Regions from separate parts of the Modicisalibacter sp. 'Wilcox' genome, predicted to be linked through region 4. Evidence: predicted binding sites of a transcription regulator. Region 4 holds the regulator's gene; each other region holds the start of a gene.
What was found. The regulator FliA, encoded in region 4, starts transcription of late flagellar genes. The targets are predictions, from matches to a motif close to CTAAAGTTNNNNNNNNNNCNGCCGATA.
Positions count from the first base shown of each region.

Region 1 (7,603 bases), on a different contig from region 4:
GCAGCGTTCGGCGGGCAGGCGCAGGCGAAAGTGCCCCTGGCGCGAGGTATAGCGGATCACCGTGGTTTCGGGCTCGCCAATTGGCTCACCATTTGGCTTGCCGTTCGACCCGCTGTTCGGCGCGTCGTCGGGCTCGCGGTCGTCCGCATGCAGCAGGTAGCGATCGTCGAGGCGTTCGCTCCAGTGGCGTTCCAGGTCCGGGCGCCGCCGGCCGTCGCACCAGATGTGCAGGCGCGAGCGATGGCCGTGGGCGATGCGCTGGCAGTTGCCGTCGTGGTGCTTGAGCCCGTGGCTGTAGGTGTAGGCGCCGGCCGCCTCGATCGCCTCGTCGCGCAGCGTGATTTCCACGCCGTCGACGCGGGGCGGGGCGTGTCGCGTCAGGTATTCACTCAGGTGGGCGGCCAGTCGCTCGCGATCGATGCGGGCCCAGGGGAGCAGGGTGTAGGCCTGGCGCGGCGCGCGGATCTCCATCGGATAGGGCGTGGTGGTGCGGACCATGAGCCCCTCGCGGCAGTCGCTCACCGTGACGCCCGCGGCGGCGGTCGGTATCAGCAGGGTATGGTCGGGGCCATCATCGATGACGGCCTTGATCCAGGGCTTGACGGCGCCGAAGTCGAAGAGCATGCCATCCTCGCCGAGCGTGCCGTGGAGGGCGGCGTCGATGTGCCAGCTGACGCCGATCAGACCGCGCTCGGGGCTCCACAGCGAGGCATCCAGGTGGCTCAGGCCGTTGACGAACAGGGTCATCAGTCGATTCCCAGTTGCTTGTGAGTCTGCAGCGACAGATGCCACTGTGGATGGGCGAGGCAGAAGGCCAGGCTGGCCGCCAGCGGCGGCTCGCCATCCGTGATGGCCGCAGGCCGGGTATCCATTGGCTGCAGATAGAAGTGGCGAAACTCGAGGGCGGCGAAGCGCCCCGGTGGCGCGTCCGGCTGCGGATAGACCAGCTTGAGCTCGTCGCCCCGGGTGATCGTCAGTTCGGCCCGGCCCTTGGGACTGACGCACAGCCAGTCGATGCCCTCGGGGGCCGGCAGGGTGCCGTTGGTTTCCACGGCGACCTCGAACCCCCGGGCGTGCATGGCAGCGATCAGGGCGGTATCGAGCTGCAGCAGCGGCTCGCCGCCGGTGAAGACGACATACGGCACGGCACGCTCGGTGCCGCCGGGCCACAGCTCGGCCAGGTGCGTCGCCAGGCGCTCGGCGTCGGCAAAGCGCCCGCCGTGCTGGCCGTCGGTACCGATGAAGTCGGTGTCGCAGAAGCGACAGAGGCTGGCGGCGCGATCGCGCTCCCGCCCCGACCAGAGGTTGCAGCCGGTGAAGCGGCAGAACACGCTGGGGCGCCCCGTGCGGGCGCCTTCGCCCTGCAGCGAATAGAAGGCTTCCTTGACGCTGTACATGCTCAGCGCTCCCCGGCGATGGCGTAGGGCAGCGGGTCGGTCCGGCCGTGCGCGGCGAAGGCCGCCAGGCGTTCCCGGCAGCTGCCGCACTCGCCGCAGGCCGTCTCGCCACCCTGGTAGCAGGTCCAGGTCTCGGCGTAGTCCAGCCCCATGGCCAGCCCGTCGGCGAGGATGTCGGCCTTGCCGGCATGCAGGTAGGGCGCCTCGATCGTCACCGGCGAGAAGTTGGCGATGGCGGCGACATCGTTCATGCGCTGAAGGAACTCGGGGCGGCAATCGGGGTAGAGCACGTGATCGCCGCCGTGGGCGCCGTAGAAGCACACCTCGGCACCGATGTTGACCGCCTTGGCGATGGCCAGCGACAGCAGGATCATGTTGCGGTTGGGCACCACGGTGGCGGTCAGGTTGTCCTCGGCGTAGTCGCCATCGGGCAGGGTGCGATCGGCATCGGTCAGCGCCGAGTTGTCGATCAGCGGGTGAATGGCCTGGATGTCGACGACCTGGTGGGTGATGCCCAGCTGCTCGCAGACGCGCCGTGCCGCGTCCAGCTCCCGGGCATGGCGCTGGCCGTAGTGGAAGGAGAGCGCGTGAAGTTCGTAGCCGCGGCGCAGGGCGTGGTGCAGCACGGTGTAGGAGTCCATGCCGCCGGAATAGATGACGACGGCCCTGGCGGGCGTCGAGGAGATGGTTCGGGTCATGTGAGGGTCCTGCCGGAGAATTTATGGCCGTGAGTCACGGTTCCGGGGTCCGGGCGTCCGGATGGGCCGCCCAGGGGCGGCAGGGCGGCATTGTAACGGCAGGGCGCTCGCGGCTCCAGCCGTGGGCAGGGCTATCGCAGTTAGAGCGTCGTCGGCTCGGGACTGACCCGTGGGCAGGCCTGCGAGGAGGCGCTGTGAACCCCTCCCTGGGCGCTACCGACGCCATCCGTGGCGTCGGCCCCCCTCTTCGACCTGCCCCCGGCGCTCCTCGCCCTGCCTAACTGCGATAGCCTTGCAGCCGTGGGCGTCGGGCTGGCACTGGCCACCGGCAATGCGTACCCTCGGGCGAGGATTTCAACCGGAAACAGGGACAGGCATGCCGATCATCGAACACAGCGCCGTGTTGCCGGCGCCGCCGGAGCGCGTCTATCCGCTGCTCGCCCGGGTCGAGAACTTCGTCGACTATTCCGACATGATCACCGCGATCGAGCCGCTTGGCGACGACCGCTATCGCTGGCAGCTTCACGTCATCGGGCGTGACTGGCAATTCGACGTGCAGGTGGTCGAGCGTCACGAGCCCCGGGTACTGGCCTGGGAGTCGCTGGCGGGCGTGGCCAACCAGGGCCGCTATACCCTGATCGCCGTGCCGGAGGGCACGCGGGTTGAGCTCTGCGTCAGCTATCAGCTGGGCAACCGGTGGCTGGCCAAGGCGGTCGACAAGGCGGCGACGCCGCTGGTGAACCAGGTCAGCCGCCAGATCCTGTCGCGTGTGGAAGCGCGGCTGTAGCCGGTAGATCGTGATGCGTTTTGATCTCTCAGTGATGCTTCAGAGGGTGTTTACAAAAGTCACGAGCGATGGCCAGACAAGGCGAAATCAGCCGAGAAAGCGCAGTTTACGAAGGGGTAAATGAGCATTTTGACCGGGCTCGCGGACGAGGCTTATTTCAACGCCGTATGGCCGAGCGCAGTAATTTGTAAACTTCCTCTCAGGCGCGGGAGCTGATGCCGCGACTCCCGGGCTGTGACTGGCCATTGGGGCCATAGAGGGTCTTGCTGGCCGTGTCGTTGAGAAAGCGCAGGATGCGATGGTTCTGGGTCATGCGGGCTTCGATGAGGATGCCGTTGCGCTGATTGAGCTGCTTGGCGTGCAGGGCGCGTTCCAGAAAGCATTGCCAGATCGGCTGGCAGCCGGCGTCGATGGCCGCCTGTTCCGAAGCACGGCGGGTATCGCCATAGCCGAGGGTTTTCAGGGCATTGCGACGCTGGGTTTCCAGCGAATCCAGACGCGCCAGGTGGGCCTGCTTGTCGCCGGCCTGCTGCTGCAACTGCTCGCCGTCGACCTCGGCCCGGGACAGCGAGCGGTGCTCGGCCTCCAGCAGCTCGATGAAGGTATCGAGGTGCTGGAGTTCACGTTCGAGATGCTGGGCCAGGCTCATGCTGGGTCTCCGGAGTTCAATGGGGTGCCGCAGCGTCAGTCGAGCAGGTCGCGCACGCTCTGGATGAGGCCGTCGGCAATGCGCTCGGGGCGGATCTCGAGCCGTCCTTCGCTGATTGCCTGGCGTACCTCGGCCACGCGGGCGGTGTCGATGTCGCGGGTGGCATCCTGGGTTCTGTCGCTGAGATGGGCCACCGAGGTGGCACTCGGGCCTTGGGCGTTGTCGGACTCGGCGCGCGAGAGCTTGCCGGTCCGGGTGGCATCATTCTGTGCGGGGCGCTGCAGGGGCTGGGAGCCATCGATCTTCACGGGGCACACTCTCTTGAGGCATCGGCTTTCCCTGTTTATCGACGGACGACGGGAAAACTTTAGTCTCTGGATTCGGGGCGTGTGGTCAGTGTAGTGGTGCGGTCCCTCAGAAGTCGATGGCGAGCCGTCGCGGGCCGGTGACTCGGCCGCGCAGGATCTTGCGATTGCCGGCACGCACTCGCACCTGCTCGCCCATGGCGCCGTTGTCCAGCGCCTCGGCCTCGCGACTCACCTCGAAGCCGGCCCCCCGGGCGATCACCGTGACCCGCTGCCCCCGCTTGACCAGATCCCGGGCGTGCAGCTGATAGGCGCGCAGCGGCGTGTCGGCCCGCAGCGGCGCGGCCGCGACCTGGCCGACGATCGCCTGGGGATCGCGAACCACGTCCCGCGGCAGCTTCTCGAGGCGCCCCTGCGCGAGGTGCAGGTCGTTGCGGGCGATCACGCTGCCTCGGTTCAGGTCATGGGTGACGGTGACGTAGCGTACCCGCACCGACACCTCGGCCTGCAGGTAGCGGGTCTGCCGGCGTCCGCCGGGCCCATCGCAATGCACTCCTACCGAGACACGACCGTAGTGACGTTGCCCGTTGTCGGGCAGGAAGGGCTGCGGGTCGTCGCACTGGCCGAGTACCGCCGAGGGGGCATGGACGCTGACGCCGATGACCTCACCAAGCTCGCCGGCCTGCTGGCTCAGCAGCTGGGTGACGCGCCGGGTCAGCGTATCGGTGTCGGCGCCGACGACCGCTGGCGCGAGCAGCAGGCCGAGCGCCAGGGCGGCAATGACGAGCCGCATCGGGCGCTGCCGGGCCTGCCGTTGCCGGGTTGGTTGGCGCATCCCTTACCCCCTGAATCGTTGATGCCGATTCTAGGCGTCGATGCCTCCGATCAAGCGTGGAAATGATGCCCAAACCGGGGGCTGTTTCTGCCTTTGTCCTGACAGGGGGGCGTCTATTCTCGCAGGCTGAAAATTTCCCCATCCAAGGCAGGGGCCGGACATGATCGATCAGCTCGAGGGGGCGCTGCGTTACAACCAGGAGGCGCTCAACCTGCGTGCCGAGCGCCAGAAGGTGCTGGCCAGCAACATCGCCAACGCCGACACGCCCAACTACAAGGCACGCGACTTCGACTTCGCCGGCGAGCTGTCGCGCGTCATGCAGCAGGGGCGTGGCGAGAACGGCGGCCTGGCGCTGTCGCGGACCTCGAGCCGTCACATTCCGGCCCATGCCCCCGCCGCGACGTCGCTGGACCTGGGCTATCGCGTGCCGGATCAGCCCAGCCTCGACGGCAATACCGTCGACATGAACCGGGAGCGCGCCGCCTTCGCCGACAACTCGGTGCGCTACCAGGCGGCGCTGACCTTCATGAAGCGCCAGATCCAGGGCCTCAAGTCGGCCATGCAACCGGAGTAAGCCGATGTCCATGTTCAGCATCTTCGATATCTCCAGCTCGGCCATGAGCGCCCAGTCCAAGCGCATGAACGTGACCGCCAGCAACCTGGCCAACGCCGACAGCGTGGCCGGGCCGGACGGCGAACCCTACCGCGCCAAGCAGGTCGTGTTCGAGACCCGTTCGGATGTGACCAGCGGTGTCGGCGGGGTGCAGGTCAGCCGGGTGGTAGACGATCCCAGCCCGATGCGTCGCGAGTACCGGCCGGACAGCCCCATGGCCGACGATCAGGGCTACGTCACCATGCCCAACGTCGAGCCGGTCGACGAGATGGTCAACATGATTTCCGCCTCGCGCTCCTACCAGGCCAACGTCGAGGTCATGAATACCAGCAAGTCGCTGATGCTCAAGACGCTGAGCCTGGGCGACAACTGATCGGCCCGGTTTCGTCCATTGCCAGGAGGCCCCGCATGGCCAACACCATCGACTCGAACGTGCTCAACAACATGAACCTCGGCGCCGCCGCCAAGCAGGCGACGGGGTCGACCGAGGACCTGAGCAGCAGCTTCATGACCCTGCTGGTGACCCAGCTGAAGAATCAGAACCCCATGAAGCCCATGGAAAATGCCGAAATGACCTCGCAGCTGGCGCAGATCAACACGGTCAACGGCATCAACCAGCTCAACGACACTCTGGACAGCCTCGCCAGCCAGATCGATACCGGCCAGTCGCTGCAGGCGGCCGCGCTGATCGGCCAGGGCGTGCTGGTGCCGGGGGATCAGGTCCTCAAGAAGGACGATGCCACCACGCCCTTCGGCATCGAACTGGACAGCCCGGCGGATACCGTGAATGTCTCCATCGTCGGCCAGAACGGCGAGGTGGTGCGCACCATCGACCCGGATCAGGTGGGCGCCCTCAAGGCCGGCACCCAGTCCTTCGTGTGGGACGGCACGCGCAACGACGGCACCACGGCACCGGACGGCGCCTATCACGTGCGTATCGAGGCTACCCAGGGCGGCGAGGCCGTGCCGGTCACCGCGCTGAACTATGCCCGGGTCAACGGCGTGGTCACCACCGACAGCGGCCCGCGGCTCGACCTGGGCGCGATTCGCGGGCAGGTCGGGCTGGACTCGGTCCGCCAGATTCTTTGAGTCACCTTTTTAAAACAGAACATCTTAAAACAGCACATCCGGTATACGTAGGGGAAGGCAATCATGGGTTTTTCACAGGCACTCAGCGGGGTCGGTGCGGCCTCTCAGCAGCTCGATGTCGTCGGCAACAACATCGCCAACTCGCAGACGTCCGGCTTCAAGAGCTCCTCGGTACAGTTCGCCGACGTGTTCGCCAACAGCCAGGTGGGGCTGGGGACGCGAGTCTCCGGCGTGCTGCAGGATTTCAGTAACGGCAACCTGGAGTCCACCGGGCGCAACCTGGATCTGGCGATCACCGGCAGCGGCTTCTTCCGTTTCGAGCAGGAGGGTCAGGTCGGCTATTCGCGCAACGGCCAGCTGACCATGACCGCCGATGGCTATCTGGTCAACTCCCAGGGGGCCCGCGTCATGGGGTACGGGCTGAGTGATGCCAACGATCCCTTCTCCGGCGTGGCGCCGGGTGGTCAGCCAAAGGCGCTCAAGGTTCCCGCGAATGACATGCCGGCCTCGGCGACCAGCCGCGTGACGTCGGTCTACAATATGGATGCCGGCGCCAGTGCCGCTGATGCCGACAAGAACAAGGTCAGCCTGCAGGCAGTCGATGCCAATGGCGACCTCGTCAAGGTGGATAGTTCGGGTGCTTATGATTCCACGGGAAGCCCGCTCAATATTGATCTGAAGTATAATTATTCGAACAGTTATACGGCGTATGATTCCCTAGGCAATACGCGCAATGTCACGAATTATTTTGAGAAGGTTGGCGATAATCAGTGGAAGGTAACCACCGCCGTTGACGGCAAGCTCGCCTTTACCGGTACGGGTGCCGGTGTGGACAACAGCTACCTGCAGAACAGTTCCTGGGTCAAGTTCGATGGCAATGGCCAGCTTGCGCAGTACTCCGAGCTTAACGACCCTACTACTCCTACTCCGGATAATCCAAACAAGCGTGCGGATGGTGAGGTTGTAGGTATAGTCAAAGCCGGCTTTCAGCTTAGTTTGGCCAGTTCCAGTGTTAGTGAAAGTAATGGAAATGCGGCCGCGGGTTACTATGACCTCAATAATGCTTATTCTGACGCCAATGTCGAAAACCCGGGGGTTGCTAGTTCAGCTGCAGAAGTGAGTTTTCCGGTGGATGGTGGTGCGAATCAGCCGTTGAGCTTTGCCATGGATCTGTCCGGAACCACCCAGTTTGCCAATGATTCCACCCAGAATACGCTGACCCAGAATGGC
Region 1 is NZ_WNXF01000008.1:109,370-116,972, forward strand. Features, by position in the region: gene G7A98_RS09400 (6-carboxytetrahydropterin synthase) at 1-747, opposite strand, end outside; gene queE (7-carboxy-7-deazaguanine synthase) at 747-1,397, opposite strand; gene queC (7-cyano-7-deazaguanine synthase QueC) at 1,400-2,095, opposite strand; gene G7A98_RS09415 (SRPBCC family protein) at 2,472-2,882, shown strand; gene G7A98_RS09420 (flagellar protein FlgN) at 3,082-3,531, opposite strand; gene flgM (flagellar biosynthesis anti-sigma factor FlgM) at 3,567-3,839, opposite strand; gene flgA (flagellar basal body P-ring formation chaperone FlgA) at 3,946-4,671, opposite strand; gene flgB (flagellar basal body rod protein FlgB) at 4,832-5,245, shown strand; gene flgC (flagellar basal body rod protein FlgC) at 5,250-5,657, shown strand; gene flgD (flagellar hook assembly protein FlgD) at 5,693-6,373, shown strand; gene G7A98_RS09450 (flagellar hook protein FlgE) at 6,437-7,603, shown strand, end outside.
Region 1: the regulator FliA is predicted to act here: its motif matches at 3,876-3,902, upstream of flgM (flagellar biosynthesis anti-sigma factor FlgM).

Region 2 (7,603 bases), on a different contig from region 4:
GTGATTGACCGGCCCCACCTCGACGGTCGCCGGCAGGTTGAGGATGCAGGGACGCTCGGGCGTCGGCTGCCACACGTCCATCACCGCCTCGCAGATTTCCACCGCGTAATCGAGTTCGGTACTGGTGAAACTTTCCGGCGAGTACTGGAAGCGCCACTCGGTCTGCGGATAGCGCGCGGCGTATTCCTGCACCCAGCGTGCGCCCTGCACGGCGATCGCGGTCACGCCGTCACGGTCCTGTTCGAAGACACGCTCACGCTGCACCGTCGAAGTGGAGTTGTAGACGTGCACGATCGCCTGCTTCACGCCCTCCAGCGCCTCGTAGGTACGGGCGATCAGCGGCTCGCGGGCCTGCACCAGGACCTGAATGGTGACATCATCGGGAATCTGGTCCGCTTCGATCAGCCAGCGCACGAAATCGTAGTCCGGCTGGCTGGCGGCGGGAAAGCCAACCTCGATCTCCTTGAGGCCGACCTTGACCAGCAGCGCCCACAGGCGTTTCTTCTGTTCGACGCTCATCGGCTCCAGCAGCGCCTGGTTGCCGTCGCGCAGGTCGACGCTGGCCCAGATCGGGGCACGGGTCAGGGTGCGTGACGGCCACTGGCGCTGGGCGAGCGGCACCGGCGTGGCCGGCGTGTACTTGCGATGGTCGAACGAAGCCATGGGGGTATCCTGTCGATCGTGAAAGCGTGGGAGAAAGCGGCATGGGCGGCGCTGCTCGGGTTCCCGCGGTCGGGTCGACGATTCAGGGGAACGGGGCCGGCCCTTGTGAGGCGTGCGGCCCGTTTTCGAAACTTCCGGACGGTGAGCCGGACATCGCTTGTGGCGACAGGAACAGCATATGCCCAGACGCGAGGCAATGGATTGCGAATGCGTTGCCGCTTCGCAATGAAATCGGCATAAAATGCCAATTCGAAAAGAAATTTCGGCAGAAAATTCCCGACATGACGAAACAGCCCGCACCATTGGCCCTGGATCGCTACGATCGACACATCCTCGAGATCCTTCAGCGCGAAGGGCGCATCAGCAATCAGGAACTCGCCGACCGCATCGGGCTTTCGCCCTCGCCCTGCCTGCGCCGCGTCCGCGCCCTCGAGGAAAGCGGACTGATCGTCGGCTACCGGGCCCGGGTCGACAGCCGTCGGCTGGGCTATAGCCTGACGGCACTGTTGCACATCTCCATGGACCGGCACACGCCGGAGCGCTTCGCCAACTTCGAGGCCCAGGTCGCCGCCCTGCCCCAGGTGCAGGAATGTCTGCTGATCACCGGACAGGAGGCCGACTACCAGCTCAAGGTGGTGGTGCGCGACATGGACGACTACCAGAACCTGCTGCTCAACTGCATCACCCGCATCGAGGGCGTCAGCGGTGCGCACTCCAGCTTCGTGCTGCGCCGGGTGATCGACGACACGGTGCTGCCGGCGCCGGACTGAGGCCACCGCGCCATGCCCCTCGCCGGCGGAAGATGCTATCGTCGGCGACTCATCCATCGACACCCGATTCGCCGGGTATCCGCACAGGGAGAGCGCCATGTCCTCGAAGGTCTATTGCATCGCCAGCTTCAAGCCCAGGCCCGGCCGGGAGGATGCCGTCTTTCGTGCCCTGCAGGCACTGGAGCCCAACGCCCACCGCGAGGACGGCTGCCTGCGCTATACCGTGACCCGCCACGTCGACAATCCCTTCGCCCGGGGCACGAGCTATCCGATCGTCTTCCACGAAGTCTGGGCCGACCGTGCGGCGTTCGAAGCCCACTGCCAGCGCGCGGAGATCCGCCACTTCTTCGCTACCCATCTGGAAGCCGAGGACGGCGACATCGAGGACGCCAACGTCTGCGTCTATACCGACGAGCCGACCGACTTCGACGCCCCCATGCTCTGACATCGCGTACCGCCCATGCTCCATGGTTCCCGGCAATGGCTGACCGGGATCGGCACCGCCCACGGTCATGCCTCGCTGCATCTCGGCCGGACTCGGCTGACCCTGAGACCGGCGACCCCCGCCGATCTGGCGGACGTGGAGCAGTTGGTCCACGACAACATGCGCCCCTACCTGACTGACCAGGGGCTGAGCTGGAACAGCGAGCAGTTCCGCCGACGCTTTCAGGAAGCGGACAATGCCTGCCTGGTGTCGTCAGCGGCCCTGGTGGCCTTCCTGTCGCTCCTTCATGCCGACGACCACCTCCATGTGCGCGAACTGCAGGTGAGCACCGACTTTCGTGGGCAGGGTGTCGGCACCTGGCTGATCCGCCATGCGGAGGCGCTGGCCGGTGAACACGGGCACAAGCCATTGCGCCTGAATGTGATGAAACACAACCCGGCGCTCCGGCTCTATCGCCGCCTGGGCTTTCGGGTGACAGCGGAAACCCCGGGAGGGCTGGTCATGGAGAAGCGCCTCGATACAACCGGGCACCCCACCCTTTAGTCGGCTTACAATAGCTCCTGGCGGAGCGACTCAGCCTGAGTCCTCCCTTGTGTTCTGATCACTGAACGGAGGTTCCATGGAGGCTACCACCGCCGCCACACCCCGCACCCAACCCGGCCGTCTGACCGGCATGAGCTGGGCGCACTTTCTCAACGACGGCGCCGCCAACTACCTGCCGGGCGTGCTGCCGGCGATCCTGGTATCTCTCAACCTGTCGGTGGCACTGGCCGGCACCATCATGGCGGCCCTGTTGATGGGCCAGGCCCTGCAGCCGCTGGTGGGGCTGCTCGCCGATCGGGTGGGCGGCCGGGTGATGGTCGCCCTGGGGCTCGCCGGTTCGTCGCTGGGCGGCGCGCTGGTCGGCTTCACCTCCGATGTCTGGGCGCTGCTGGGTGTGCTCGTGCTGATCGGCGTCTCCAACTCCTTCTTCCACCCGCAGGCCCTGGCGGGCGTGCGCCGGCTGGGCGGCGACAAGCCCGGCACGGCAATGTCGATCTTCCTGGTCGGCGGCGAGGTGGGACGCGGCGTGTGGCCGGCCATCGCCAGCTGGGTCGTCGTCCAGTGGGGGCTGGAATACCTGTGGGTGCTCGCCCTGCCCGCGCTGCTGACTCTGCCGTTTCTGCTGCAGTGGGCGCCCAGCCTGCCGCCCCGCGCCGGCGATGCGGCCCCGGTCCAGTGGCGATGCCACGCCGGCCCGCTGACCCGTCTGGTGGCCTTCTCGACCCTGCGCTCGCTGATGATCTTCTCGGTGGTGACCTTCGTGCCGCTGATGTGGACCCAGGCCGGCGGCTCGCTGACCACCGGAGCCAGCTTCATCACCGTGATGCTGGTCATCGGCGTGATCGGCAATGTCGGCGGCGGGCATCTCTCGGACCGCCTGGGACGCCGCCCCTTGCTGATCGCGGCGATGAGCATCTCGGTAGTGATGCTGGCCGCCTTCCTCATGGCCGAGGGCCTCTGGCTGTGGATCGCCCTGGGCGTGCTCGGCATCTGCCTGTTCTCGACGCTGCCGCTGAGCATCCTGATCGCCCAGGACATCCTGCCGGAGAATCGTTCCCTGGGCTCGGGCATGGCGCTCGGGCTGTCCAACGGGCTGGCGGCACTGGGTGTCATGGCCCTGGGGCCGATCGCTGCCGAATGGGGCGCGACGGCGCCCCTGTGGGTGGCGCTTGCAGGCGGCGTCGTCACGGTTCCCCTGGCGCTGGGACTGCCGGAGCATGTTCGCCGCGATTCCCGCTAACCATCAGCGCCGCGGTCGCGCTACACTCGGCCCATTCCCCGCCCCGGCTTGTTCGGCAGAGGGCGACAGTCGCACGTGTTGACCACCCGATGGGTGGTGCCCATTGCGAGGATTCGACATGAACAGGCATCACGCCAAGCGTCTCGCCGTCGTGGGGGGTGCCGCCCTGCTCGGGCTGGCCGCCCTGGCCACCGTGCCGCTCTCCCGGGCGGAGACCTCGCTGGCCAGCAGGGCCGAGCACAAGGCGAGGATTCTCGAGCAGATCGCCGCCGAGCCCGGCGCGGCTCCGTCGCCCGACACCGCGCGCATCACTCCGGGCGGCGCCCAGGCCGTCGACCCGCGTGGCGCCGCCCCGCTGGACGACCCGCTGACCTGTCTGGCCCGCACCCTCTACTGGGAAGCGCGCGGCACGTCGTCCCGGCAGATGGGTGCCGTGGCCAGCGTGGTGATGAACCGGCTCGCCGATGCCCGCTTCCCCGACACCGTCTGCGGCGTGGTGCTCCAGGGCTCCGAACAGGGCCGTTGCCAGTTTTCCTGGTGGTGCGACGGCCGCGCCGACGACGCCGGCGAGAGCGACGCCTATGGGAATGCCAAGGAAGTGGCCCGCCGGACCCTCAACGGCCAGGCCAGGGACATCACGCACGGGGCACTCTACTTCCATCACCGGGGCATCTCGCCGCGCTGGGCCAGCCGCTTCAAGCGCACCCTGACCTCCGGCGACTTCGTGTTCTACCGGCCCCGCTGACGCCGCCGCACCGAGGCATGAAACGGCCCTGAATTCAACCGTCCAGGGCAAAGGCCAGCGCAGCCCGAGCATGCAACTCGGTCGTGTCGAACAGCGGCAGGGCCGTGTGCGACTGATGTACCAGCATGGCAATCTCGGTGCAGCCCAGGATCACGCCCTCGGCGCCGCGCGAGGCCAGTTCATCGATGATCGCGAGATAGCGCTGACGTGACGTCTCGTCGATGGTTCCCTGCACCAGTTCCTGGAAGATCACATCGTGAACCATCTGGCGTTGATCCGCGTCGGGAACCATCACCTCGATGTCATGACGCTGCTCGAGGCGTTCGCGATAGAAAGCCTGCTCCATGGTGAAGCGGGTGCCCAGCAGGCCGACGCGCCGGACACCGGCCTCGCGCAGCGCCGCCCCCGTGGCGTCGGCAATGTGCAGCAGCGGGATGTCGATGGCCGCTTCGATCGCCTCGGCGACACGATGCATGGTATTGGTGGCCAGCACCAGACAGTCGGCGCCGCCCGCCTGAACCTGGCGCGCCGATGCGGCCAGATAGCGGCCGGCCGCCTCCCAGTCGCCGGCACGCTGCAGGGTCTCGATGTCGGCGAAGTCGACGCTGACCAGACACAGCCGGGCGGAATGGAAGCCGCTCAAGCGCGTCTTGACGCCTTCGTTGAGCAGGCGGTAGTAGCTCTGGGTGGACTCCCAGCTCATTCCGCCCAGCAGACCGATGGTCTTCATGCTTGTCTCTCCTTGGACAGGGATTCCAACGGGGCAGATCGATGGCGGAACCGTCGACCACGGCAGCGCCTCGCCCACAGCGGAGACAGTATCCCCTTCATCCCGGTTGCCGGCCATCGCCGGCTTGCCGGTGGGCGGGGGCTCGCCGGCCAGGGGCGAGTGAGTTGAGGGTCGCGCATCGGCGCCGACACAAACGCCAGACGCCGCGGGATCACCGCGGCGTCTGGCGTTTCGGTCACCGGTTCAGGCGTAGGTATTGATCTGCGTACCGACGCTGCCGGAGGTGGCCAGCTGGTTGTCCTGCTGCGGAGCCACCGACTCCATGAGCTGGGAGACGTGGGCGGACTGCGTGTCCAGCGACTCCTTGAGCAGGCTCATCTGGGTCTGCTGGCCGGCATTGTACTGCTGCAATGCCGAGGCCATGCCGCTCATCGCATTGATGGAATCCATGCGCATACCTCGCTGTGTGAAGGGGTGAATGGTGACGCTAGCACCCCTGATATCGGCCGAGCCACGCCAATCTTGGGCAAGGATACGAAACTCCTACAGAGGCGCCGACTCCGTGAAATCCCCCATCACAATCTCCGTTCAGCGGCTCGCGGGACGGCCCCGCAGGGATTACCATGGCCGCTGCATCAGGCAGCCATGCCAGCTATCGGGGCCCTCGCCGCCACTACCAGACATCTCCGGAAATCTCCCCTCATGCAAGACAACGGCTTTTTCACCTGGCTGGGCGAGCGACTGGGCGATGCCCTGCGCGAGCTGGTCGCCTTTCTGAACCATCTGTTCGGCGGTGCCTTCTCGGCGGCCGGCGATTTCGTCGACGGCCTGACCGCCTCGCTGGGCATCAGCGACTCGCTGTTCGCCATGCTGATGCTCGTCATCGGCCTGCTGACGCTCTACAAGGGGCTGCGAGGCTTCCTGCGCGGCGCCGTGATCGGCGCCCTGATCTGGACGCTGCTCGGGCTGGCGATACTGAGCTGGCTGATCGTCTGAGAGCATATCCTGCCGGACGACTCGCCAGGTGCCCTGCCCTCGTGTTGAACTGACCGTTCTTTCCCTCACCCACACGCAACGGAGAGCCCGCCATGCAGGATTGCGCCAAACGCCTGATCGCCACCGGCATGCTGCTGATGGCCATGACCGCAACCGCCCTCGCCCAGCAGCCCACGAACGGCAATGCCGACAACATCCAGACCCGCACCGTCCAGGACTGGCAGGTGCGCTGCCCGACGGATGCCGGCCAGGGCCGCTGTTCCATGACCCAGCTGATCAACAACCCGGACGGCAACCAGCCGGTCCTGCGCGTGGTGGTCGCCTATCCGCCGCAGGCCGACGGGCCGGCCATGGTCTTCCTGCTGCCGCTAGGCGTGCGCCTGGCCCCGGGGCTGCAACTGACCGTGGACGGCGGCAAGCCGATCAAGTTCCCCTATCAGGTCTGCGTGCCGGACGGCTGCCGCGCGGATATCCCCCTCAAGCCGGCGCTGATGCAGCAGCTGCGCCAGGGCAGCCAGGCCACGCTGAGCCTGATCGACCCGCGCGGCCAGCGCCTGGACCTGGCGATCTCGCTGATGGGCTTCAGCGACGCCAGCAGCCAGATCGCCCCCTGAAGAAGCACACCCGCCGGCAAACGACAAGCGGGGCGCCCCCTGGGGCGCCCCGCTTGCATTCACCCAGGCCGCGAGGGCCTCACTCGGCCAGCGCCTTCTCCACCACTTCGTAGACGTTGGGCGAGAGCTCCTCGGCGCGAATGCGCTCGAGCTCGGCCTTCATCAGCGACTGACGCGTCTCGTCGTAGCGCTGCCAGCGGGTCAACGGGGTAATGATCCGCGCGGCGATCTCCGGGTTGAGCGTGTTGAGCGCGATCACCACGTCGGCGAGCAGCCGGTAGCCTTCGCCGTCGAGGCGGTGGAAGTTGACCCGGTTCTGGCCGGCGAAGGCGCCGATCAGCGCGCGCACCCGGTTGGGGTTCTTCAGCGAGAAGGCCGGATGCTCCATCAGGTACTTGACCCGATCGAGGGCGTCCGCCTGCGGCCGCGTGACCTGGAGGCTGAACCACTGGTCCATCACCAGCGGATCGTGCGCCCACTTCTCGCCGAAGGCCCGCAGCAGCGGATCGGCGACCGCGCTGCGCGAACTGTGGACCAGCAGCGTCAACGCGGCGCGCACGTCGGTCATGTTGTGGTCGGCCTCGAACTGCTGGCGGGCCAGCTCGATGGCCTCCTCGTCCTCGATGCTCATCAGGTAGGCCAGGGCGACGTTCTTCAGGCGACGACTGGCGATCTGCTCGGCGGAGGGCGCGTAGGGCGCCTCGGAACGATTGGCCCGGTACAGCGCCATGAAGTCGTCACGCAGCACCGTGGCCAGCGACTGGCGGACGAACTCGCGCGCGGCGTGGATGGCGTCCACGTCGACCACCGGCTGCTGCTCGGCGATGTAGGCCTCGGAGGGCAGCGTGAGCATCTCG
Region 2 is NZ_WNXF01000004.1:110,706-118,308, reverse strand. Features, by position in the region: gene G7A98_RS05255 (2-isopropylmalate synthase) at 1-663, opposite strand, end outside; gene G7A98_RS05250 (Lrp/AsnC family transcriptional regulator) at 945-1,433, shown strand; gene G7A98_RS05245 (putative quinol monooxygenase) at 1,531-1,878, shown strand; gene G7A98_RS05240 (N-acetyltransferase) at 1,894-2,421, shown strand; gene G7A98_RS05235 (MFS transporter) at 2,498-3,661, shown strand; gene G7A98_RS05230 (cell wall hydrolase) at 3,780-4,406, shown strand; gene G7A98_RS05225 (aspartate/glutamate racemase family protein) at 4,441-5,136, opposite strand; gene G7A98_RS05220 (putative motility protein) at 5,380-5,586, opposite strand; gene G7A98_RS05215 (hypothetical protein) at 5,839-6,132, shown strand; gene G7A98_RS05210 (invasion associated locus B family protein) at 6,225-6,746, shown strand; gene pepN (aminopeptidase N) at 6,826-7,603, opposite strand, start outside.
Region 2: the regulator FliA is predicted to act here: its motif matches at 5,637-5,663, upstream of G7A98_RS05220 (putative motility protein).

Region 3 (7,603 bases), on a different contig from region 4:
GGCCCGGCTGCAGCGTCAGCACCACCGACGCCTTGGCGGGCTCGCGCTCGCGCACGAAGACCGACGGCTTGGCCAGCGAGAGGTGCACGCGGGCCGTGGAGACCGGCCCCAGCGCCTGGATCGACTGGGCCAGCTCGCCTTCCAGCGAGCGCTGGTAGTTGACGTGCTCGGCGAACTGGCTGATGCCGAAGGCCTGGTTGTCCATCAGCTCGAAGCCGACGTTGCCGCCCTTGGGCAGGCCCTGCTCGGCGAGCTGCAGGCGCAGCAGGTGGACCTGGTCGGCGGGGACCATGATTGCGCCGCTGCCCTCGCTGAAGCGGTAGGGAACGCCGCGCTTGTCCAGCTCGCCGACGATGCGACCGCCATCGGCGTTGGTCAGGTTGCTGTAGAGCACGCGGTAGGTGGGGCTCTGGGCCCACAGCAGCAGCACCGCGATCAGCGCGATCGCGGCGGCCGCGGCGATGATCAGCGGGATGCGCGGATTGCCGCGCAGCTTGTCGAGCCACCCGGCGGCCGAGGCGGAGCCGCCCCCCGTGGCGGGGCGCTTGGCGGAGGAGGACGACGTGGCGGCGTCGCTCATGCGAGCCTCCGCGTCAGGGTCCGGCCTGTCCGGGAAGGGGCGTGATGGTCGTCCCGGCGTGTCCGGGGCGCTGCAAGTCGCATAATCGGATTCGGCTCCAGCATCCTGTGTCTGGCCGCGGCCTGCTTGCCGGTGTGATGATGTCGTCGCTGTTGCCGGGCGTGGCGCCCGGGGGGCGGCAAAATCAGGGCGGTCGTTTGATGGAGGTCATTATCCGGAGCCGCCGTCACCCTAAAGGCGAGAAAAGCCCGGTTTTTGTCCGTCATTTGCCGTCATGCCGGAAGACGGGGGGTTGGTAGGCTTGCGGCATCATTTTCCGTCGAGAGGATTTTCCATGAGCAGCACGCCTGCCATGCAGTCGGCACTCGAGCAGATGAAGAGCCTGGCCGCCCAGGCGGGTGCGTCGTCAGCCGCCCGTCGCGTCGACACCACGGTCGGCCAGGGCGGATTCGCCGACGCCCTGCAGTCCTCGCTCGAGCGCATCAATCACCTGCAGCAGACCTCGAAGGCCAGCAGCCGCGCCTTCCAGGCCGGCCAGCCGGGGGTGTCGCTCAACGACGTGATGGTCGACATGCAGAAGGCCAGCGTCGCCTTCGAGATGGGCACCCAGGTGCGCAATCGCATGGTGTCGGCGTACAAGGAAGTGATGAACATGCAGGTGTAGGCTTTTACCCGCCTGTGAGGAGGCCGCGTCGGGAAAGTCTACCGACGCGGCCTTTTCTTTTGCCTGTCCGTCCTGGCTTGCCGAGCTTGCCTTCTCCGCGCCGGTGGCGTCACTGGCTGCGTGGCGGACCGAATCGCAGCGTGCGTTCGGGGCGGGCAAGCAGATAGCCCTGGGCCCGCTGGCAGCGCAGACGGTTGAGGAAGTCGAGCTGGGCGGGCGTCTCGATCCCCTCCGCGCAGACGCGACGACCGAAGCCGTGGCACAGCGTCAGCAGCGATTCGACGATGGCGCGGTCCTCGCTGGCCCCGGGCAGGCCGGCGATGAAGGACTTGTCGATCTTGACCGTGTCGAAGGGAAACTGCTTGAGGTGCGAGAGCGAGGAGAAGCCGGTGCCGAAGTCGTCCAGCGCGATGGCGATCGACTGGCGGTGCAGGCGCTCGAGCTGCCTGCCGACCCGCCGGGGCGACTGGATGAGCGCCGTTTCGGTGACCTCGACTTCCAGCGCCCCGTGGGGCAGGTCTCGCGCCGCCAGGGCCTGCACGATGAACTCGGGCAGGTCCCGGTCGTCCATCAGCTGAACGGCGCTGATGTTGACGCTGATGAAGAAGCCGGCGGGCAGGCGGTGGCGATCCGCGACGAGGCTGTCCAGGGCGCGTTCGATGATCCAGCGGCCCACCTCCAGCATCATGCCGCTTTCCTCGAGTACCGGGATGAACACGTCCGGCGTGATGCTGCCCAGCTCCTCGTCATGCCAGCGTAAGAGGGCCTCGGCGCCGCAGGGCGACGACAGGTCGTCCAGCGCCCACTGCGGCTGGAAGTTGAGAAAGAAATCCCCGCGCGTGAAGGCGCCGGCCAGCCGTCGTTCGAGGGTCTCGTGACGGCTGACTTCATCGAGCATGCCCGCCAGGTACTGGCGAAAGCGGTTACGGCCGCCCTGCTTGGCGCGCATCAGGGCGGCGTTGGCGCGTCGCAGCAGTTCCTCCGGCGCCAGGTCGCCTTGAGCGTCGATCGCCAGGCCGGTGCTCACCGTCAGCTGCAGACCCTCGATGGCCTGGAAGGCGTGATTCTCGACGGTCTTGCGCCAGCGTTCGGTCAGCGCCACCGCGTCGTGGCTGTCCGCCACCCGGGTGGCCAGCGCGAACTCGTCGCCGCCCACGCGGGCCAGCAGGGTGCCGGGATGCGCGCCGGCCAGCCGCTCCAGCACCTGGGCCAGTTCCTGCAGGGTGGCGTCGCCCCGCTGGGTGCCGTGGGCCTCGTTGAGCCGCTTGAAGCGGTCGGTGCCGTAGACGGCGACCAGGCGCAGCGGACGCCGGGTATCGGCCTCGTCGCCGCTGTGGGCCAGGGCCTGCAGGAAACCGTAGCGGTTGAGCTGGCGGGTCAGGATGTCGTGCCGGCTGATCCAGTCGATCTCGCGCTGGGCCTGGAGGCTGTCGCGCAGATCGCGGGCGACGATGATGTAGTTGCTGCGCCCGGTGGCGTGGTGCGTGATGCGCTGGATGACCGCCTGCACGGGAATCTCGCCGCCATCCCGGCAGCGCAGGTTGAGCTCGAGGCGCAGCGAGCGGGTGGCGGTGTCCAGCGAATACAGCCGGTTGTGCAGGGCGTCGATCGCCAGTGCCGCGTTCAGTGCCTCGCCGGGCATGGCGAGCAGCTCGGCTTCGCCGTAGCCGAGCTGGTTCAGGGCGCCCTGGTTGCAGTAGCTGAAGCGCCGGCTTGCCTCGTCGACGATGAGGATCACGTCCAGGGTCGCGTCCAGGGTGGCGCGGAACTCCTCGAGCGCGGCCTGCAGCCGGTCGCGCTGGCGGGCATCATGGAAGGCGCGCACCATGCGTCCGCCGAGCTGCTTGAGCGGCGCCAGGGCGTTCAGGATGGACGGATCGGGCGCATGGCCCAGATTGGCGACGACCAGCGTGCCGATGACGCGCTCGTTGCGCAGGAAGGGCACCAGCAGGGCGTTGTGCAGCGGCGGGTGCGTGGCCGGCAGGCGCGAGGCGTCCATGGCCTGAACGTCCGGCGGGGCCAGGTACTGCACGCTCGGCCGGCTGAAGCCGCCGCCGGTCATGACGTCGAGCGTCGCCATCGACAGGTTGCGGCCGCCGTGGAGGAAGAATTCCTGCATGGCGGGCGAGACGTCGCCCAGCGAGAGGCCGAGGATTTCCAGGGTCTCGGGCTCGGGGGCGTCGGCAGGCTGCATCACGCCGATCAGCCCGTATTCCCCCTGCAGGCAGTGCAGCACGTCGTCGAGCAGTTCCGCGAGGATCAGGCGTGGTGCGTCGCCGGCGATGTGGCGCCGTTCGATGTGACGCAGCAGATCGCCGAGAAAGGCCGCCGGGTCGACCGGGTGCGGGGTGCCGGGCGCCGTGCCCCCCGTGAGTCGGGAGGTCTCCTGGCGCCGGGCGATCTCCAGCGAGGTCAGGCGGGCCAGGCTCTCGAGGATGTCGCGCTGGTGGGGACCCAGGGTGCGCGGGCGGGTGTCGATGATACAGAACGTGCCCAGCGGCTGATGGCCGGGGCCGTGAATGGGCGTGCCGGCATAGAAGCGAATATGCGGCGCGTCCGTGACCAGCGGGTTGTCGGCGAAGTGCGCGTCCTTGCGGGCGTCCTCGATGACCAGCGTGTCCTGCCGGTTGATGGTGTAGCCGCAGAACGCATGCTCGATCGGCGTCTCGCGCAGGGTGGTGCCGCAGGCCGACTTGAACCATTGACGGCGCTCATCGACCAGGCTGACCAGCGCGATGGGCACGTTGAGCAGCCGACACGCCAGGCGCGTCAGCCGGTCGAAGCGCTCCTCGTCCTCGGTGTCGAGCAGCTGCACCGCCTTCAGCGCCGCCAGGCGCCGCGGATCGCGTAGCCGATCCGTTGTGGAGTGCTGGTCGTCGTTGCCGTGCCGGGGGTGCCACAGGGAAATCAAGAGAATCTCATGCCTCGATGTGGATCAAGCGACCCTGCATGTCCGAGAGGCTGGCGGCGACGCGCAGCAGCTCCTCGCTGGGAATCTGACGAATCAGCTCGCCGCTTTCCCGGTCGATGACGCGTGTCACGATGCGGCCATCATGCGAGTGCAGGTCGAACTCGATGCCGTAGTTCTTCATCGCCGCGTTGACGCGCTGAAGCGGCTCGGCCAGGTCGCTGCGGGTGGCCGCGGACGCCTGGTTTGCCTCGTCCGGCGAGTCGCCGGGCGGTGGCGTCAGGTTGGCCAGCAGGCGTTCGAGCCGCTGCTGGGGTGTCGCATCGGTCACGGGTGACATCTTGCCGGGCTGGGTGGCGGCCACGTCGGTCAGCGGTGTGCTCATGCTCGAACTCCCCGGAAGTGCCGCGGTGGCGCGGCGCTTGCGTCATTGTTGTCGATATCGGGATAAGCCTGTCTTAAGCATATCGGCGGTTGCCGATGGAACTTGAGCCGGATCGCTGCACGATTGTTCTACCACTGGGCCGGCAGCATGGCGCGAGTATTGCGATCCAGCGGGATGGCGGTGCTGGCGGCCCCCAGCACGCGGTTGTCGCTCGTGCGCACCAGCCGCACGTTGACGTAGGCGGTGGTCCGGCCGCGCCCGTAGGTGCCGACCAGGATCGCCTGGGCATTGTGCGAGGCGCTGAGCCGGCGGATGTCGCGGGAGAGCATCAGCTCGCCGGTGCGATCCTCGATGAACAGGCTCTGGCGCATCCTGACCTCGAGGATGTCGATGCCGGCCCGGGTCAGCGACGAGGCGAACAGCTCGGCCAGGGTGCGGCCGAAGGTCGAGGATTCGTGCAGGTCGTCGACATTGACGAAGGTGGCCACCACCACCGGCTGGTCCGGGGCGAGCCCGCGGGTGTTGGCCAGCAGGTCGGCGGTGCTGTCCTGGACCCGGGCGATCACGTCGACGGTGTCCTCGGCATTGGCGATCCGGCTGCCGCCGGAGCTGGCGCAGCCGGCCAGCGAGACGAGCAGGGCCAGCAGGGCGGGCAGTAGCAGGGCGCGGTGCATGGTCAGGCTCCTCTTTACCAGGTGCTGGAGACGGGCAGCGGCCGTGAGGAGGCATACTGGCCCGCGTCATCGCCGTTGATGTAGTACAGGTTGGACGACGCATAGAGCACGCGATCGTCCTCGGTGACCTTGGTGGTGATGACCACCTCGTGATTGCTGACCGACTCCCAGCTGCCGCTGAACAGGTCCACCAGCCCCGCCGCGGGGATCAGCGCCAGGGCGGGTTCCCCCCACTGGTTGATCGGCAGGGTCGCCACCGCGATGCCGGCGGAGAGGGCGGTCCAGGTGCCGCGTGGCGCGCGGGCATCGCGCCGGGCGCGGTGCGTGACCGTTTGTACATCGAAGGTGACGCGGGCGGTGTTGCCAGGCGCGGTGCGCACCAGCGCGCCCTGCGAGACCAGCCGACTGGTCAGCAGCTCCTGGTAGCTCTGCGCGAAGGTCGAGTTCTCGTCGTTCGCGTCGATATACAGCGCCTTGCCGCGCAGCGCCCGTCTGCGCAGCATGCCCTGCGCCTCGTTGGCGGCCAGCACGTCCCAGTGGTGGGCGGCCTGCATCTTGCGCTGGGTGCTGTAGGGGTAGGTTTCGGCCATCGGCACCTGGCTGGTGTTGACTTCGAAACAGCCGCTCAGCAACAGCGCGTTGCCGAGGGCGGCAAGGATCCATCTGCGTGACATGGGCAAGCCTTGTGATGAAGGGCGAGCTCGTGGGGTCGCCGGTTTTTCGTTTTCCTGGAGCGGGTTATCGGCGGGCGGCGGGCGAACTTTACCTTGCCCGTTTCGCAATATTCGCCTTTTCTGAAAAGAGTGGTAGAGATCGGTCGTGCCGGCAGAGTGGATGATACTATGTCGCTGAAGCCCGGGAGGCGGCGCGGGGGTATCGGCGGCCGGGTTGCGACTCGCTGGCAGACACGGGCACTACACTCTTTCCAATACGCTTTTTCACCGACGGTTATCCGGATAACCGCAGGGCGCAAGACATGAACGAAGACGACGATAACGCTGCCGGCATCGGGTGTCAGATAGTCTAGGCGCTGCCCGGCTCCACTCGACCCTCGGCTACCAGTCGCCGAGGGAGATCGAACTGGTAGCTGCGGCTTGAAAATGTGTCCGCTCTCACTTGAGCAGAACAAACTCTGCTTGGCCTGCATAGACCGTTGTTTGCGTGCAGACTGTTTCAGACAGAACCTAGTGGTTTTGCCGGGTTACCAACTACGATCTCGCCTGGTTGCACACTTTTCGTGACTACAGCACCCATCCCCACAATCGCGCCCTTGCCAATCGTTATCGGGTTATTGGTGCCGTCTTTAATAATGGCGCCAGCGCCAATATATACGTGGTCTTCTATCACGACATGCCCATTACATCTCACGCCCGGCGCAAACGTCACATAATCACCAATGGTTACGTCATGACTAATATGCGAATAAACGTTGCACTGGAACTGTTTGCCAATTTTTGTATTTGATGTTACATGGGTGTAGTGGCCGAAGACAGCACCTAGACCAATGTCGTTGGCTTCTAACGAAACAAACGTGTCAGAATATACAGATATTGGAGCCGCAGAGTTTTTTGGGATATAGCTCGATATTCTCTCGCGAGCGGAGGAGTCTGCTATTGCAATGGTATAAAATTTTTCACCTGGAATTTTCAAAAAATCACTCAGCTTGATAAGCCTTTTCCCATTTACTTCAGGATTATCTATTTTATACTTGTCATCAACGACAAAAACGAAATTCTTTGAGTCTACCGCAGGAAGCATTTTCCTCAATAAGGGCATCGTTTCTCGTCCTTGTCCCCCGGCACCAATAACTCCATAAGTTTTCATAGTACTGATCACCCACATAGCTTCCTGTATTCATAGAATAACCGCAGCACTTTGGTCGGTAGAGCATGGGATACCGACAGCTGACCCAGACCCAACGATAACAGACCCACTGCCGCGATGCCGCCAGCCAGCACCTCCAGACCGCCCTATCAGCGACCTGTGGATAAGGCGGGTTCATGCTTTCAGCTCCGTCTTAATCAAGTTGTTTATGCTTTGTTGGTCATGCAGAGAAAGCTTGTCAAAGATCGGAAGGCAGAGTATCCGGCTGGCTACGTCTTGGGAAACGGGCTGGTCAATCGTAGCACCCAAACACTCCAACGATTCCAGTGAGGGGTGAAAATACCGCCTCGCCAGTACGCCGTTTTCCTTTAGTATCGCAGCCACACGCACGGCCTGCTCCTCACTGTTAAAAACAACCGGGAAGTAAGAGTAGTTATATTCCAGTCCTTCCGGCTTGGCTTGTAGCTGCAGAGTTTGGCTCAGCGCCTGCTCATAGCGGTGCCATACGGCAGAACGGGATTTCAAATTTTCTTCCATCTCATCTAACACACACAATCCCATTGCTGCC
Region 3 is NZ_WNXF01000008.1:135,719-143,321, forward strand. Features, by position in the region: gene fliF (flagellar basal-body MS-ring/collar protein FliF) at 1-580, opposite strand, end outside; gene fliE (flagellar hook-basal body complex protein FliE) at 915-1,244, shown strand; gene G7A98_RS09560 (EAL domain-containing protein) at 1,354-4,155, opposite strand; gene G7A98_RS09565 (flagellar protein FlaG) at 4,163-4,537, opposite strand; gene G7A98_RS09570 (FlgO family outer membrane protein) at 4,666-5,211, opposite strand; gene G7A98_RS09575 (hypothetical protein) at 5,226-5,885, opposite strand; gene G7A98_RS16710 (acetyltransferase) at 6,385-7,047, opposite strand; gene G7A98_RS09585 (DegT/DnrJ/EryC1/StrS family aminotransferase) at 7,210-7,603, opposite strand, start outside.
Region 3: the regulator FliA is predicted to act here: its motif matches at 4,618-4,644, upstream of G7A98_RS09565 (flagellar protein FlaG).

Region 4 (7,603 bases):
TTCTCGCTGACCGGCGAGCCGCTGGCTCCGGCCCACAGCCGTACCGGGGCCACGGCCGCCGAGCAGGGTCTGGCGGGCTGCCCCACCTGCGGGCTGGTCAATCGCCTCGATGAACAGGGGCGCGGCCGCTGCCAGCGTTGCGGGGAGCGCCTGCATGCCCGGCTGCCTCACAGCCTGCAGCGCACCTGGGCGCTGATCATCGCTGCATCGTTCATGTACCTGCCGGCCAATCTCTACCCGATCATGATCACCACGCACCTGGGCGAGGCCCACCCCTCGACCATCATCGGCGGCGTCGTGCAGCTCTGGCAGATGGGATCGTACCCCGTGGCGCTGGTGATCTTCGTCGCCAGCGTGCTGGTCCCGGTGGGCAAGCTGCTGGCCCTGGGCTGGCTGTGCTACGCGCTGCGCCATCGCGCCGGGCGCTTTCGCATGACACGCACCCGGCTGTATCGTCTCACCGAGCTGATCGGTCGCTGGTCGATGGTCGACGTCTTCGTGGTGGCGATCCTCGTCGCCCTGATCCGCGCCGGCGCCCTGATGTCGATCACCCCCGGGCCCGCCGCCCTGGCCTTCGCCGCCGTGGTCGTGCTGACCATGCTGGCCGCCATCAGCTTCGATCCGCGCCTGCTGTGGCAGGCACCCCGGCCCCCTGAGAAGGAAGCCTCTCATGCCTGAAGCGCACCGCGCCCGTCGCCATGCCCAGTCACGCATCTCGCCGATCTGGATCGTGCCCCTGGTCGCGCTGGCGCTCGGCCTGTGGCTGGTGTACGACAATGTCAGCCGGCGTGGGCCGCAGATCACCCTGGAGATGCCCAACGCCGAGGGCATCGAGGCCGGCAAGACGCTGATCAAGACCCGCAACGTCGAGGTCGGCCGCGTCGAGAGCGTGCGCCTGTCGGACGACCTGAGCCACACGGTGGTCACCGCGCGGATGAGCGAGGATGCCGAGCGCATGCTCAACGCAGGCACCCAGTTCTGGGTGGTCAAGCCGCGCATCGGGCGCGAGGGCATCAGCGGCCTCAATACCGTGCTCTCGGGGGCCTACATCCAGCTGCAGCCCGGCCAGAGCGACGAATCCCGCTACCATTTCAAGGTCCTGGAGCAGCCGCCGGTCGCCCCGCCGGGCGCCGAGGGCATCCGCATCAACCTGATCAGCCAGCTGGGCAGCTCGCTGCGGGTCGGCGACCCGGTCACCTACCAGGGCTTCACGGTGGGCCGGGTGGAAGACGCCACCTTCGACCCCGAGGATCGCGAGATGCACCACCGGCTGTTCATCGAGTCCCCCTATGACGTGCTGATCACCGAGGCGACCCGCTTCTGGTCGGCCTCGGGCATCAACGTCAGCCTCGATTCCGAAGGGGTCAGCCTGAACGTGGAATCCCTCGAGGCGGTGGTCGGCGGCGGCGTGACCTTCGGCATCCCCGAGGATGTCGCTCCCGGCCCCAAGGCCAGGCCGGACAGCACCTATCAGCTCTTCCCCGACGAGGAGAGCGCCCTGCAGGGCACCTACAACCGCTATCTGGAATACGTGATGCTGGTCGACGACACCGTGCGCGGGCTCTCCAAGGGCTCGCCGGTGGAGTACCGCGGCGTGCGCGTCGGCACCGTGGTCAGTGTGCCCTGGCACTTCACCGCGCCGCAGCCCGACACCCGCCAGCGCTTCGCCATTCCCGTGCTGATCCGCATCGAGCCCCAGCGGCTGAATGCCGGCAGCGACGCACCGATCGACCTCGATGCCTGGCACGAGCGCTTCACGCGGATGTTCGACTACGGGCTGCGCGCCTCGCTCAAGGCCGGCAACCTGCTCACCGGCGCGCTGTTCGTGGACCTCAACTTCGACAAGGAACTGCGCGGCGACTACCAGGCGGAAACCTTCGAGGGCAAGACGGTCTTCCCCACCACCGCCGGCGGCTTCGCGCAGATCGAGCAGAAGGTCTCCAACCTGCTCGACAAGCTCAACGCCCTGCAGGTGGAACCGATACTCGACAAGCTCGATCAGACCCTGGCCACCTCGCAGGCCACCCTCGAGGAAGTCCAGCACAGCGCCGAGGCACTGCGCGCCATGCTGGATGACCCGGCGACCCGCCAGATCCCCGGCAATCTCAACCGCACGCTCGAGAACCTGCGCACCACCCTCGACGGCCTGTCGCCGGACTCCGCGGCCTATCGCCAGCTCAACGACACCCTGCAGGGCATCGAACGCCTGGTCCGGGACCTGCAGCCGCTGGCGAAGACCCTCGAGGAGCAGCCCAATGCGCTGATCTTCGATCGAAAGCCGTCGAGTGATCCGGTCCCGCGGGCCCCCGAGCGCTGACCTTGACAGGGAGATGAAGGGATGCAAGTCACCAAGCCGCTTTGCCTGATGCTGCTGGGCGCCCTGCTGGCCGGCTGCGCCAGCGGCGGCGGGCCGGCCACCGAACGCTACCTGCTGCCGGCCGGCGACACGACCACGTCCTCTGCCGTGCGGGGTCCGGCCGAGCACACCCTGGTCATCGATGACGTGCGCGTCGCCCGCTACCTGGATGATGCCGGCATCGTGCTGCAGACCGATCCCCTGCGCTTGCAGGCGGCCGGCCGGCACCAGTGGGCGGAACCGCTCGACCGGCAGCTGGCGCGGACGCTGCGTCAGCGGCTGAGCCGTGCCCTGCCCGGGACGCGCGTGCTCGGAGGCACCGGCCCCGACACGGCCTGGCACCTGTCCGTGGAGGTCGAGCAGTTCCAGGGCCGCTACGACGGCCGGGCCATCGCCGGCGGACTCTGGCAGCTGCGTGACGGGCAGGGCGAGCTTCGCCGACAGTCGTCCTTCCAGGCCAGCGAAGTGCTGGAGCAGGACGGCTACCCGGCGCTGGTCAAGGCCCTGGGGAAAAGCTGGAACAGCGTGGCCGAACAGATCGCGGAAGGGCTCCGGCGCCAGTGGCAGGCCCCCGAAGGCACGAAAGGGACGGAAGAGAAGGAAACGACGGGAGAAGCCGCCGAAACGGGCTGATCGCCTCGGCTCGACAGGCCATCAACAGAGGGAGGCACGAAAGCCGGCTCAGTCCTCGGCCTCCTCGGCGGCCCTGAGGCGGCTGCGCAGACGGGCCACCGCCTGACTGTGAAGCTGGCAGACCCGGGATTCGCTGACCCCGAGCACCGCCCCGATCTCCTTGAGGTTGAGCTCTTCCTGATAGTACAGGCCGAGCAGCAGCTTCTCGCGTTCGGGAAGCTGCTCGATCGCCGCGACCAGGCGCTCGCGCTGCTGCGAGCCGGCCAGCGCCTCGAAGGGTGACGGCGGTGCGCCATCACCGGCCTCGGGTTCACCGCCCTCGGCGATGATCTCGTCGAGCCCCATCAGGTGGCCGCCGTTGGTATCGGCCAGTCGCTGGCGATACTCGTCGACCTCCAGCGCCAGGGCGTCGGCGATCTCGCATTCCTCGGCCTGACGCCCCAGCTGCTGCTCGAGCCGGCGGATGGTCTCGTCGATCTCGCGGGCATGGCGGCGGACGCTGCGCGGCACCCAGTCGCGACTGCGCAGCTCGTCGATCATCGCCCCGCGAATCCGCTGGCTGGCATAGGTCGCCAGGCTCGCCCCCTGCTCGGCGCTGTAGCGCCCCAGGGCATCGAGCAGTCCGACCATGCCGGCCTGAATCAGGTCGTCCAGATCGACGCTGGCCGGCAGGCGAACCTGGAGCGCCAGCGCCTGGCGCCGGACGACGGGCAGGTACTGGTCCAGCAAGGCCCGTTGATCGATTTTACCCTGTGCCGTGTACATCTTCGGTTCCAAGCCTGCAGCCGGTGGCGGCGCCGAGCGGCGACCGATACCGGCATTATGTCGCTCTCGCCGGACACCCCAAGCGGCGAATACCTGACCGGGTCTCGGGCTATTTAGCGTTTTGCGTCTCGCGATAGTTGACGATCACCTGGAGTCCGGTGAAAGGTACCGCACCACGCCGGGTGCCGGGCGGCAGGCGAAAGCGCAGGGTCAGCGGCTCGCGGGCCGGCAGACCGCGCAGGGCCTCACTGCGCCCGCGCGCCGCCGGCAATTCCAGGCAACGGCGGGGATGGCACAGCCAGGCATCCAGCCCCGGCAGACCCGCCGGCACCCGGAACCGCCAGGACACGGTGGTGATGCGCCCGGGCCGCAGCCCCGGCGGTGGCGTGATGGGCTCGGCGGTTGCCACGCGCCCGGGCGTGCCCAGCGTCACGCCCGGCGCCCGCCCTACCCAGCTTCCCGCACCGCTGGCCGGCCCGGCCATCAGCAGCAGCCCGGCCACCAGCAGCCCGGCCGACAAGCGCCGCGCCCGGCTCATGCGTCGGGTCGCCGACGCCGGGGAACGGGCACGATCCACAGCTCGAAGCCGAAGAAGCTCGCCGCGGCCTGCTGCAGGTTGGCCAGCAGTCCGACCCGCGAGGCCAGCGGCGGATGCACCAGCAGCAGCCGGCGCGGACCACCCCGCTGCGCCAGTCGTTTCAGCAGGCGGTAGGTGCGCCGAAAGGCCTCGGCATCATTGCCCACCCACAGCGCCCAGCGCGACTGCTCGCCGACCAGGGTCGGCAGGTGCGGACTGTCCACCGACGTGGGCACGATGCGCCAGGCGTCCGCCTCGCCGACCCACTGCTGGCCCTGTGCCTGCCAGCGGGCCAGCGCCTCGCTGACCGGCCGGGTGTCCGCCTCATCACCGCCCGGCAGCCCCAGCACCAGCAGCAGCCGGCGCGGCGCGGGCGCCGTCTCGGCCACCACGGCGGGGGACGCTGCCAGCTCCAGTAACGCCTCGACAATCCAGGTCGGCGTCCCGGTTTCCTCCGCCGTGGCAGGCGTTTGCGTTTCCGGCGTCACCGCCTCTGCCCGCTCGCTGCTGTCGTCGGCCTCCGGCACCGGCGCCATCTCGGCGGCCCAGCGTCGCAGGCCGGCGGCCTGATCCCCGTCACTCATGAGGCGTCGTCACCTCCGCCCAGCAAGGGCCCGGCCGCCAGCACGAAGGCGTCGCGGGCGGCCAGCAGGTGCCACAGGGCCTCGAGCAGGACGGCGGCGCTGCGCTTGCGCGAGCCGCCCAGCAATGCCAGCAGATGACCGCGCACATCCATCGCCCAGTCGGCGGTTTCCTGATCGAGGCGCACCGCCAGGGCGGCGAGCGCGGAGGCCAGCCAGGCACGCAACTCGGTGTCGACACCCTCGCCGGCCTCCGGCGCCAGCCATTGCCAGGCGCGGCTGGCCAGCGAGCTCCATTCCTCGGCGACCAGGTGCGCGACCAGCAGCACCGGGCGCGAGGCCGCGGCCTTGTCCGCCGCGAGCCAGTAGCGCGTCAGGCGTCGGCGGCCGGTGTCCGGGTCGCGCAGTACCGCGAACCAGGCCTGGAGCGGGGTTCCATCGCTCAGCGACACCGGCAGCCAGCCCGTCGCCAGGCGGCCCTCCCGCCCCCGGTACCGACAGTTCAGCGTGTCATGCACGCCCGCCTGCTCGGCGAGCGCCTTCAGCGCCAGCCGCTCGCCTTCGAAGATCACCCGCGTATTGGCCTGGGCCAGTGCCAGCCAGTCGCTGCCGGCATCCAGCAGATGCCGGCGGGCCGCGGCCGAGGGACAGCGGGGCAGGAAATGACGATCGACACCCAGCCGCGTCTCGACGGCAGCCAGCCTCTCCGCCTCGCCCGCCGGCTGGCAGTGGCTCGGCCAGGGCGCCGCCAGCGGCAGCCCCCGGGCATTGAGACACAGCGCCGGCAGACGGCACTGGCTGCCCTTGATCGGCCCGTGGCGTGACCAGAGCATCACCGCCGCCGCCTCCTCGCCGATCGCGGGCAGGCCCCGCAACCGGTCGAGGTGCGCCTGTTGCCGCGCCAGCGGCAGCCCCTGCAGCGGCCAGGCGGCGTCGAGCGCGGCCACGCCGCCGACGCGGGCCCGCAGCTGCGCCATCACCACCGCCAGCGAGCGGCCCTGCCCCAGCAGGCTGCGGGACAGTCCTCGCCAGCGCCGCGCCGAGGGGGTCGCCTGCCAGGCCAGCGGCTCGCCGACGAAGGCCGAGTCGTCGACGGGGGTCAGCGACTGCCCGACCAGCCCATGCGGGTCGACCAGGCGCAGATCCTCCGGCACCTGCTGGCCCTGGGAGACATAGTGCAGCCGCAGGTCGTGGCGGATGGCGATGTCCAGTACCGCCCCCAGCCGCGGTGCCTCGTCGACCTTGGTGAGAATCGCGCCATACAGCGGCGCGCCGGCGGCCAACGAGGCCCGCTGGTAGGTCTCGACCACCTCCTCGAGGGTCTCGCCGTGACTCGCCGCATTGAGCAGCAACAGCCGCCGCACGGGTCGCGCCCCCTGCCCCAGCATGGCCACCTGATCGACCAGCCGGCGGTCGCGCTGGCTCATGCCCACGGTATCGATGATCACCAGGCGCTTGTCGGCCAGGCGCGCCAGCAGATCGTCCAGCGGCGCGTCGGCATCCAGCGCATGCACCTCGGCGCCCATCAGCCGGGCATAGATGCGCAGCTGCTCGTGGGCGCCGATGCGGTAGCTGTCGGTGGTCACCAGCGCGACCCCGCCCGCGCCGTGGCGCATCACGTAGCGGGCCGCCAGCTTGGCGGTGGTGGTGGTCTTGCCCACCCCGGTGGGCCCCAGCAGCGCGAAGACGCCGCCCTCGTCGAGCAGCCGGGACTCGTCGTCCAGCACGGCCAGCCGCGAGACCAGCTGCCGCTCCAGCCAGGCCAGGGCCGCCTCCGCCGTCGCATGGACGAGCTCCAGCGGCAGGGCGTCGAGCAGCTCCCGGGCCAGGGCATTGCCGTAGCCGGCGCCCTGCAGGCGGCGGTTGAGCATCACGCGATTGTCGTCCTCGGCCGTGCCCACCGGAGCGGCGGCCTCCTGACGGCCGACCAGCAGCGCGCGCAGGTCCTGCATCTCGCCGAGCAGCCGTTCGCTGAAGGCGGCGAACGGGTCGCCCGGATTCGGGTCGCCCGGACGCGGGTCGCCCGGACGCGGGTCGCCCGGACTCGGGGCCGCCGTGTCCGGGGGCGGCGTGTGCTCGGCAGGGGCCGAGGGTGCCGGACGGGAAACCGCCGGCGGCGCAGCCGCGGGCGACGAGCCGGCAGGACGGGAGGCCGGCCCGGCATGAGCGCCGCTCGGACGATCCGGCGCTTCGCCGGCGGGACGCGCCTCACCGACGGCCGACCCCGGCCCCGCCGGCGGCACCATCTCCTCGGCCAGCGCCAGGATCTCGACCCCCTCGGCGACCCGACGATTGGCCAGGATCAGGGCGTCATCGCCCAGTGCGGCCCGCACCCGGCGCATGGCCTCGCGACTGTTGGCACCGACGAAACGCTGAACACTCATTATTGACGGCCTCCGACCAGAGCGGTGACGCGGATGGTTCGATCATCGGGAATCTCGGCCTGCGACATCACCACCAGCTGACGCAGCCGGCGGCGCAGGAAGCGCGACAGCAGCGGCCGCAGGCTGTGCGGCACCACCAGCACCGTGGGCTCGCCCAGGGCCTCCTGGCGGGTCACCGCCGCTTCGGTCTGCTGCATCAGGGTGTCGGCCAGCCCCGGCTCGATGGCGCCTCCGCCGTTCATCGCCTGGCTGAGCACCTGCTCGAGGTTGGCGTCCAGGCCGATGACGTGCAGCTCGCCCTGGCCGG
Region 4 is NZ_WNXF01000005.1:212,685-220,287, forward strand. Features, by position in the region: gene G7A98_RS06960 (paraquat-inducible protein A) at 1-678, shown strand, start outside; gene pqiB (intermembrane transport protein PqiB) at 671-2,317, shown strand; gene G7A98_RS06970 (ABC-type transport auxiliary lipoprotein family protein) at 2,339-2,989, shown strand; gene G7A98_RS06975 (RNA polymerase sigma factor FliA) at 3,038-3,754, opposite strand; gene G7A98_RS06980 (flagellar protein FlhE) at 3,864-4,292, opposite strand; gene G7A98_RS06985 (hypothetical protein) at 4,289-4,915, opposite strand; gene flhF (flagellar biosynthesis protein FlhF) at 4,912-7,296, opposite strand; gene flhA (flagellar biosynthesis protein FlhA) at 7,296-7,603, opposite strand, start outside.